Regions from separate parts of the Proteus sp. CA142267 genome, predicted to be linked through region 1. Evidence: predicted binding sites of a transcription regulator. Region 1 holds the regulator's gene; the other holds the start of a gene.
What was found. The regulator PhoB, encoded in region 1, activates phosphate uptake and scavenging genes when phosphate is short. The targets are predictions, from matches to a motif close to CTGTCATAAAACTGNCNNAT.
Positions count from the first base shown of each region.

Region 2: a site for PhoB is predicted at 2,386-2,405, ahead of phoA (alkaline phosphatase). Genes of this name have one in related genera too.

Region 1 is NZ_QPMG01000003.1:10,831-15,502, forward strand. Features, by position in the region: gene brnQ (branched-chain amino acid transport system II carrier protein) at 1-55, opposite strand, end outside; gene phoR (phosphate regulon sensor histidine kinase PhoR) at 533-1,834, opposite strand; gene phoB (phosphate regulon transcriptional regulator PhoB) at 1,858-2,547, opposite strand; gene sbcD (exonuclease subunit SbcD) at 2,769-3,998, shown strand; gene C0T34_RS07505 (AAA family ATPase) at 3,998-4,672, shown strand, end outside.
Region 2 is NZ_QPMG01000005.1:223,074-227,745, forward strand. Features, by position in the region: gene C0T34_RS11045 (Na/Pi cotransporter family protein) at 1-463, opposite strand, end outside; gene phoA (alkaline phosphatase) at 886-2,325, opposite strand; gene C0T34_RS11055 (alpha/beta hydrolase-fold protein) at 2,525-4,054, opposite strand; gene C0T34_RS11060 (ElyC/SanA/YdcF family protein) at 4,274-4,672, opposite strand, start outside.

The DNA.
Region 1 (4,672 bases):
CGAATGTCATAAACCCTAATGCCAGAATATCTCTGGAAGTTAATCTATGTGCCATAAGTTTTGTTAATATGTAGTTACAATAATGGTTAAATTACGCCAAGATGGCGCAACATAAAATCAACAATATCTATTTAAGCTCAGACCGTCATTATTCAGGAGAATATCCAAATATAATCATTTCATGCAGAGCAATTAGGTACTAAATAGAAAAAATTGCCGATAACTGCTCACAAGTAAAACTTTTATAATGAAAAAAGGCAATAGCCAATCCTAAAACCAGAATAATCATCTAAACTATTTTTCGGCACTAGTTATAACTGTCATATATCATCGAATATACATGATATGATTTGTGCATTTTATCACCAATAATATTGAGTGTTGACATCATTTAAAGTTACCATTAATTAATAATATTAAAATTTAACGCTACGATATTAGTTTTTATTGATATTAAAAAGATCAAGAAAGGGGCAAAAAAACCTTTATCACAGATTAAAGACAAGTAATAAAGGCTTTAAAAAAAGACAGACTACTCGTGTGTTTTTTTAGCGGTAAGCAATGTTTGAGGAAGGATAAAAGAGAACGTACTCCCGACACCTACTTTACTTTCAATATTTAATTGAGAGTGATGATGAAGCAGTGATTTTTTCACAATAGCCAAACCTAACCCAGTACCGCCAGAATGACGAGAGCGGGCTTTATCAACACGATAAAAGCGCTCTGTTAAACGAGTTAAGTGTTCTGCGCTGATCCCCGAACCATTATCTGAGACACTAAATAACATACCTTGAGGAACTTTCTTCCAACTGACTTTAATTGTTGTACCTTCTTCAGTGTGATTAATGGCGTTATACACTAAGTTAGAAACGGCACTACGTAATTGCTCTTCATTACCTCGGACAGCCCACTGCTTATCAACATCAAAAATAATATGGTGTTGACCTTGGCTCAATGAGTCCGCTTCTTGTTGTAATAAAGCCAAAATAGCGGGAATATCAACAATTTTGTTTAAATCGATATGAGGCGCAGATTCGATACGAGAAAGTTGTAAGAGTTGTTGAACAAGCGTATCCATGCGCTTAGCTTGCTCTTGCATCGTCACTATCGCCTTATGCTCTGCGGGTTTCGCGACACTATTTTCTTCCATCATTTCAAGATAACCTTGAATAACAGTGAGTGGTGTTCTTAGCTCATGGCTAACGTTAGCAAAAAAGTCACGTCGTGAGTTTTCTAGTTTATTTTTTTCTGTCACATCACGTGCCACCATCAAGCGCTGATCTTCGCTGTATGGCATCACTCGAAACTCAACGATAGAGCCATTATTAAGTGAAATAGTTAAAGAGCGACTAAAATCACCTGCAGTAAAATAGTGTAAGAAATCAGGATAACGTAATAAGTTAAAAATATTTTGTCCGTTATCTTCGGGCCAGCGAAAGCCGAGTAAGTGTTGAGCTAGGCTATTACACCAAAAAATATTCCCTTCATTTGTCATCATCACAACAGCATCGGGCAAGCTTTCAGCACCACTTCTAAAACGTTTAATTAAGTCGCCTAATTCTCTGCGTCGTTTACGATTACGTTGTTGGGTCTGTCGAATACCATAAAAAATAGGCTCCCATCCCCCTCTTCCTTCCGGAGGCAGTACTGAGCGATCTAACCATAACCATTTAGATAATTTCAGCAAGTTATAGGCATGCCACACAAGTGCACTGAGTAGCGATGTCACCAGCAACCAAGGAAGATGCCCGATAAAAAGTGATAATATAAAAGCAGGTAAGCAAAATAGACATAGCCCCCAAACGAGGGCTTTCCACGATAGTCGTTCTAACACCTGACGATTACTCCCATATTGACTTAGAAACGGGCAGAGAAACGATATCCCGTTCCACGTACTGTTTGTATCATTCTGTCATGGCCATCTTCTTCGATGGCTTTACGTAAACGACGAATATGCACATCAACAGTACGGTCTTCGACATAAACATTCGTTCCCCAAACATAGTTTAGCAGTTGTTCTCTGCTATACACGCGTTCAGGATGTGTCATAAAAAAGTGCAGGAGTTTAAATTCGGTAGGTCCCATATCAATCGGTTTATCTTGACTCGTTACTCGATGAGAAACAGGATCAAGTCCTAATCCATTGAATTCAATAATATCCTCCGAAGACATTGGTGATAATCGTCGTAAAATTGCTTTCACGCGAGCCACAAGCTCTTTAGGTGAGAAAGGCTTAATGACGTAATCATCAGCACCCGTTTCTAACCCTTGAACTTTATCTTCTTCTTCCCCTTTTGCCGTTAGCATAATAATTGGAATATCACGGGTGTTACTTTCCCGCTTCATCTGTTTTATTACCTGCAAGCCTGATCCACCAGGGATCATCCAATCTAATAAAACCAGATCAGGGTAAGGATCAATAAGAAAGCTCAATGCAGAATCATAGTCTTCTGCTTCAATAGGCTGAAAACCATTTTGTTCCAAAACAAAACAGATCATCTCTCGAATTGCGGTTTCATCTTCAACAACAAGAATACGCCTTGCCATACTCTATCCTGTGTAATGTATATAGAGGGTCAAAATGATTATGATGCCGTTTTATGACAGATTTATGACTAACCTTAACATTACTGAAATAGATCCCAGTTGTTAAGGTAAATAAATCATTTTTCGGTGAAATATCACTCAAAAAGAAGGCTTATTGTTGGGTTTTCACTAAAAAAGTAAGGTGCGCTATACTCTTCATCAGATAAAAAAGAGGAATAGCAATGCGGATTATTCACACATCAGACTGGCATTTAGGGCAATATTTTTTTACTAAAACTCGGGCTCAAGAACATCAACAGTTTCTTGATTGGTTGTTAGCACAAATTAAACATTATCAAGTTGATGCATTGATTGTTGCAGGAGATATTTTTGATACTGGCTCCCCCCCAAGTTATGCCCGAGAGCTTTATAACCGCTTTGTTGTTGCTATCCGAGATACACAATGCCAGCTCGTCATTCTAGGTGGTAATCACGATTCTGTAGCGACATTAAATGAATCTAAATCATTATTAGCATGTTTAAATACAACGGTTATTGCCAATGTTCATGCTGAAACCCCACAAGCTCCGCTTATTCTTCCTAAAAAAGATAATACTCCGGGAGCATTACTTTGTGCGATCCCTTATCTACGTCCTAGAGATATGATAAGTAGTAAAAGTGGGCAATCAGGTGCTGAAAAACAAAATACCCTAAAAGAAGCGATTGCTGATTATTATCAAGCTCAATATCAAGAGGCTCTCGATTTACGTAAGCAACTAAACGTCAATATTCCAATTATTGCAACAGGTCACCTTACAACCATTGGTGCAAGTGTAACGGACTCTGTACGTGAAATTTATATCGGTACTTTAGAGGCTTTCTCTGCAACACTATTTCCTGAATTTGACTATATTGCTCTTGGCCATATTCATCGCCCTCAAGTGGTAAATAAATCGGGCCATATTCGTTATAGTGGCTCTCCTATTCCTTTAAGTTTTGATGAAAGCGGACAACAAAAAAGCGTCTACCTTATCGATTTTGAGCAAGACAAATTAACTAACCTCACACTATTACCTATTCCTGAATTTCAGTTGCTACGCACCATCAGTGGCTCATTAAAAGAGATAGCCATACAACTTGATGATTTAAAAAAACAATACGGTGAAACAGATACCACTATTTGGTTGGATATCGAAGTTTCAACACAAGATTATCTCAGTGATATACAAACCCGAGTTCAAGAACTAACTAACGATCCACTTTTTGATGTGATCTTATTAAGAAGAGCCAGAAAACAGCGCCAAGCATTCACGCAAAATGAGAACGAAACACTGACCGAATTAACTGTTTATGATGTTTTTGAAAGACGCTTAGAACAGCATGAATTTGATTCAGAAGAAACGAAAACACGGTTAACAACATTGTTTAAACAAGCTGTTGAAATGGCAGAACAAGAGGACAACGAAGCATAATGAAAATCTTAAGTCTGCGATTTAAAAATATTAACTCTTTAAAAGGCGAGTGGAAAATCAACTTTGACCAAGAGCCTTTTGTTAGCAACGGATTATTTGCTATCACAGGCCCTACTGGGGCAGGAAAAACCACACTATTAGATGCGATTAGCTTAGCGCTTTATCATCGAACTCCACGATTAGACAAAGTCACACAATCACAAAATGAATTAATGACGCGTCATACCGCAGAATGCTTGACCGAAGTTGAATTTGAAGTCAAAGGTGTGGCTTATCGTGCATTTTGGGAACAACGCCGAGCCAATTATAAAGAAGATGGCAATCTTCAAGCACCACAGGCTGAACTCGTTAAAATAAATACAACGGGCGGCGAAGACAAAATCTTAGCCAGCAAAATAAGCCAAGTAAAAGAGATGATCATTAGTATTACGGGACTTGATTTTGATCGTTTCACTAAGTCTATGTTGCTTTCTCAGGGACAATTTGCGGCCTTTTTAAATGCAGATGATAAATCTCGCGCTGAATTACTCGAAGAACTGACTGGCACAGATATTTATCGCTATATTTCCCAATCGATCTTTAAGCATTGGCGTGAAGAAGAACAAGCCTTAAAAACACTAAAGCAACAAGCCGAAATGATGGCGTTATTAGATGAAAATGCTCGCCAAGCTTTA
Region 2 (4,672 bases), on a different contig from region 1:
TAATTGGCTCTGCGGATGTCACGATAAGTTGCAAAGCGAGAATAATTAAACCAAGGCCAATTCCTACACGCCCTAATTGCCCGACACGCTCTTTTTTACGGCTTAGAAAAGTGATCACCCCGACGAGAATAAGCAGTGGAGATAACCAAGAGAGATCAAAAGTTAGCACTCGCGCCATAAGTGCAGTACCCACATCTGCACCTAACATAATAACCAGTGCCGGTGTAATCGAAATCAGCCCTTGCGTCACAAAAGAGATAACCAAAAGTGCCGTCGCATTACTGCTTTGGACTAATGCCGTTACCCCAACCCCTGCAAGGAAGGCGTTGGATTTCTTATTAATACTTTTACCTAAAACTCGGCGTAAATCAGAACCAAAGACACGCATAATGCCTGTACGAACAATATGTGTTCCCCAAACAAGAAGCGCAACTGATGAGAGTAAATGAAGCAGTGTCAGCATAAAAAGAATAACCTTATTTTTATCGTCGTTTGTTTGACTCTGTTCTCCTTCAATCTCATAAAAAAGAGAAAGACCACGAGCAGATAATCTATCTGAGAAAAGATTTTTTACGGGTAATGCCTTAATAACTTGAAGAGTTATTAGACAAAAAGATATTGCAACTTAAGTGCAATAATCAATGGAGAAATTGAGAATATTACATAGATTAATTTATAAATTCTGTTAATTATAGCAGAGAATGTGTAACTTTCAAAATCAGCCTGTAAATAACCTATTGATTTATTATCATTTTATTTTAAATGGACTAAATTATTAATAAAAAAACGCGACCAGAGGGTATCTCTCTAAGTCGCGCGAAAATACAACAATTTAGTAAGGCAATTCGACTACAAGTTCAGACAGACTATAAATTCAGCTTGAATTTATTTCAGACCCATCGCATCACGCATTGTGAAGAACAAGTCTGTTTGGTCAGTTAACCCAACCACATTGGCAGCGTGTGGACCATAAGCAGCAACACGTAACTGAGCCCCTGTATGTTCTTGGGATACTTCTTCTGAGTTACCGTAATTCACCACCATTACTGCACCATCTTTAGTGATAAGCGCTTGTGTTAACCCACTTGATTTCACATCCGCTTCAATAATTTGGCTTGAATGGGCATGGTCAGCTGTTACGATAATCAGAGTATCACCATTTTGCTTAGCGAAATCTAAGCCGATTTGTACGGCTTCATCTAATGCAACAGTTTCACCGATTTGTCCGCAAGGATTAGCATTATGATCTTGCTTATCAATAGAGGCACTTTCGACTTGTAAGAAAAAACCTTTTTCATTGGTCTTCAGTAAGTCAATCGCTTTTTTGGTCATTTGTGCTAGTGTTGGCGCATTTGGATCGAGTTTAGAGTTAGGTTTGCACTCTAATGGTGGATTGTTCAAATTACCATGATATGTCGCTTTAGGGCCTTCCCACGCCACGGCCATATTGCCCTCGTGGAACAAACCTAATACTGGTTTATCTTGGTTTGCCAGCGTAATCGCATCCAGTGATTTTGCATCCTTAACGATTTGATAACCACGTTCAATCGCTTGCTGTTCTAACGTTTTACCTTTGTACTCACCCGCAGCCGCAGTTTGAGCAAAACTTTTCGCTCCGCCCCCTAATGTAACGTCTGCTCGAGTCACTAAAAGCTGCTCAGAGATAGAGCCTCTACCGCCATTTTCTAATGCGTTTGTTGAGCATTTTTCTAAAGTCTCAACGGGGCCATAGCATTTACGTCCCGTCACATGCGAGAACAGTGCCGCAGGTGTCGCATCTTGAATTTCCGACGTTGTTACGTTCCCTGTTGCCTTTCCATTGGCTTTTGCTAATTCCAAAATAGTTTGGTGATCCTTACCAAACACATCAATTCCTAACGCACCATTATAGGTTTTCACACCCGAAGCCCATGCTGTCGCAGAAGCGGCGGAGTCTGTTACATAGTTAGGTTTTTGTGTTTTTCTATCTAAGGCATAGTGTGTGTATTGACCCGTAATAGGTAAGGCATCGATACCTTTAAAGAAACCACCTGCACCTTCCGCGTAGTTACGCGCAACAGTGATTTCAGAATCCCCCATACCATCACCAATAAAGAGGATCACATTTTTCGCTTGGTTATTATGTAAAGCAGCTTTTAATGCCTCAGTTTGATCCTGAGTCATACGGCGAGCACCGCCAAATTCCGTGATATTACCTTTTGCTGCGCGATCTTGTGCCAAAATTGCATCAGCAGCAACGGGAGCTGCAAAAGAAGAGAAACTCGCACCAGCCAATAGCGTTGTTACAATAACGGATAAAATAGAACGTTGGTAACGATGAGACATAGCTTTTTCCTTGCACTCTAAAGTAAAAAAACAGGATTAATGTTTTAAGTCAGGAAAAGCTTACGGCAGTTAAATGACAGAGAAATGAAGAGTAAAAGTGATTTCGATGACAGCTTTATGACAAGTTAATGACAAACAAAAGCTTATACCGCGAATGCGTGTATAAGCTTCTCTTGTATTGAGATCGGATTTTAAAATATTAATTTTCTTGTGTTAATGCTTTAGCCCCCAAATACAGGGTTTCACACCAAGAGATATAATCATGTCCGCTGGCCATTTCGAGTGATTTAACAGGATAGCCTTTTTGCTCTAAAACCTGCTTAAGGTGACGATTATTATTTAAAATCCCCCCTTTATCACCACGACTTTCAAATAGCCCAGCTTCTAAGAAAAACTGCAATGGCTTTTTATCTGCTTGCTCAAATTGTCGAATAAGCCATTCTGGCTCTTCATTTTCAGGTGCCCACCAATAAGAGCCAGACATACTCAGCACTTTACCAAAACGATCAGGACGATTGAATGCGACCCATGAAGACGCTAATCCGCCATAACTTGAGCCTGATACTATCGTTTCCTCTCCAGATACGTGAATACCCTTCTCTTTTTCTAGCCAAACAAATAGTTCATCTGCTAAGAAACGGTAAAAATCAGGGTTTGGCGGTAATTCAACACTACGGCGATCGCTATCAATGCTATCAACAAATAAGATCATCATAGGTGCCAATTTACCTTCCTCAATCTGTTTATCAAAAAACCGATCAATACCATATTGACGATGATAAGCTTGACCATCAAATAAGACCAAGATCCGTGGTATTTCCATTTTTTGGGCTGGCAGATAAAGTGCAATTTCGCGATCATTATTTAAGATCTCACTGTGAAAACGAACAATCTCCGTCTTACCTTTCATTGTTCTATCAAGAATATCGGGCAATTGGCATTCACGTTTACTGTCTAACGACAATAGCGAAAAGTGATTATAGATATCCTCAGACTGATTTGGAGAATTTTGGGAATTAAACGGATCGGCTTGTGCTGTGGTTAAGATCGCGCGACGTTGCTCAAAGGGTTCTGCATTCTCAATAACAGGCACATCAGGCGCTAATTTATATTGCATTAATGTGTCGTTAGGCACGATATAACTACGATACCAAATATCGCTATTGGCTAAATGCGTTAATGGATCATGATTACCATCGGGTGATCCCAACAAATAGACATTCTTTTTTGCGCCTCGCCATAAAAAAGTCACTCGCTTTTTATCATTATCATAAGGCTCAATCAGAGGAGCACCTTCCTGATGTATTTGTTGCCAAAATGCCTGAATATTTGGTTGATCAAGTTGTTTGGCGAGTATTTGTAAACGGGGGCTTATTGGTGCAATACCTGCATCTTTATCTAACGGTTGATAAGGCTGTGTTGTTAGCGTGAATTGCCATTGTTTTTTAACTTCACCTTGTGCAACCAATTGATAATTTGTCGTTTCAGGTAATAGAAAGCGTACTTTCTGTTGCCCATCAGAGGGAATATCCTTTAACAAGCTACGAATATGAGTGCCATCTTGTTTCTCTAGCCGTAAATTTTGTATCCCTTTTACGTTTAATTCAACATAACGTTGGCTGTCTAAATGAGCGGTAAAACACAACGTATTATTGTTATCAAACTGACCTGTCATTCCTTTATTTTCAGTTACTACTAAGCAACTGGCAAAACTGGGAAAAGAGGCCATCAATGCGCATATCATCAGAGGAATTCTCACTTTATTTCTCATTATTAACTATTGTGAGAATCAATAGTAATGATAACTGTTATCAATTCAATAAAAATTAAGCGTGTACAAATTTATAATAAATTTAGTACCTCAGTAAAAAATAATAAAAACCTCCTCAATCATTTTTGTTATTGAGGAGGCTTCTTTTCTAAGCTAATTAACGTTAAAACGCCCCCATTAACGCTCTTCTAATGGATAGCTACGGAAGCTCCATAATCCTAGCGCTTTTAAGCCATCACGATAGATACCTTGTATATCTGATTTACTTGCCTTTTGTAATTCAGCTAATGGCTTATCCGGTGCAACAACTGTTAGATAAGTAATGTCACTTGGGCCACTTTGCCAGCTTGCAAGCGTGAAAATCGCATCGGCACGACGCACATGACTACCAGAGCTAATAATAACGGCTGTTTTAATACGATGTTTGGTTAAGGCATAGCGGCTAAATAACGCATTCTCTACGGTTGTACGTGCATAGTTCTCTTGGAAAATACGCTCTGGTGCAATACCGTTTTTCACCAACCAATCCGCCATTAATTTACCTTCTGTTTGATGTGCTTTAGGCACACCACCCGT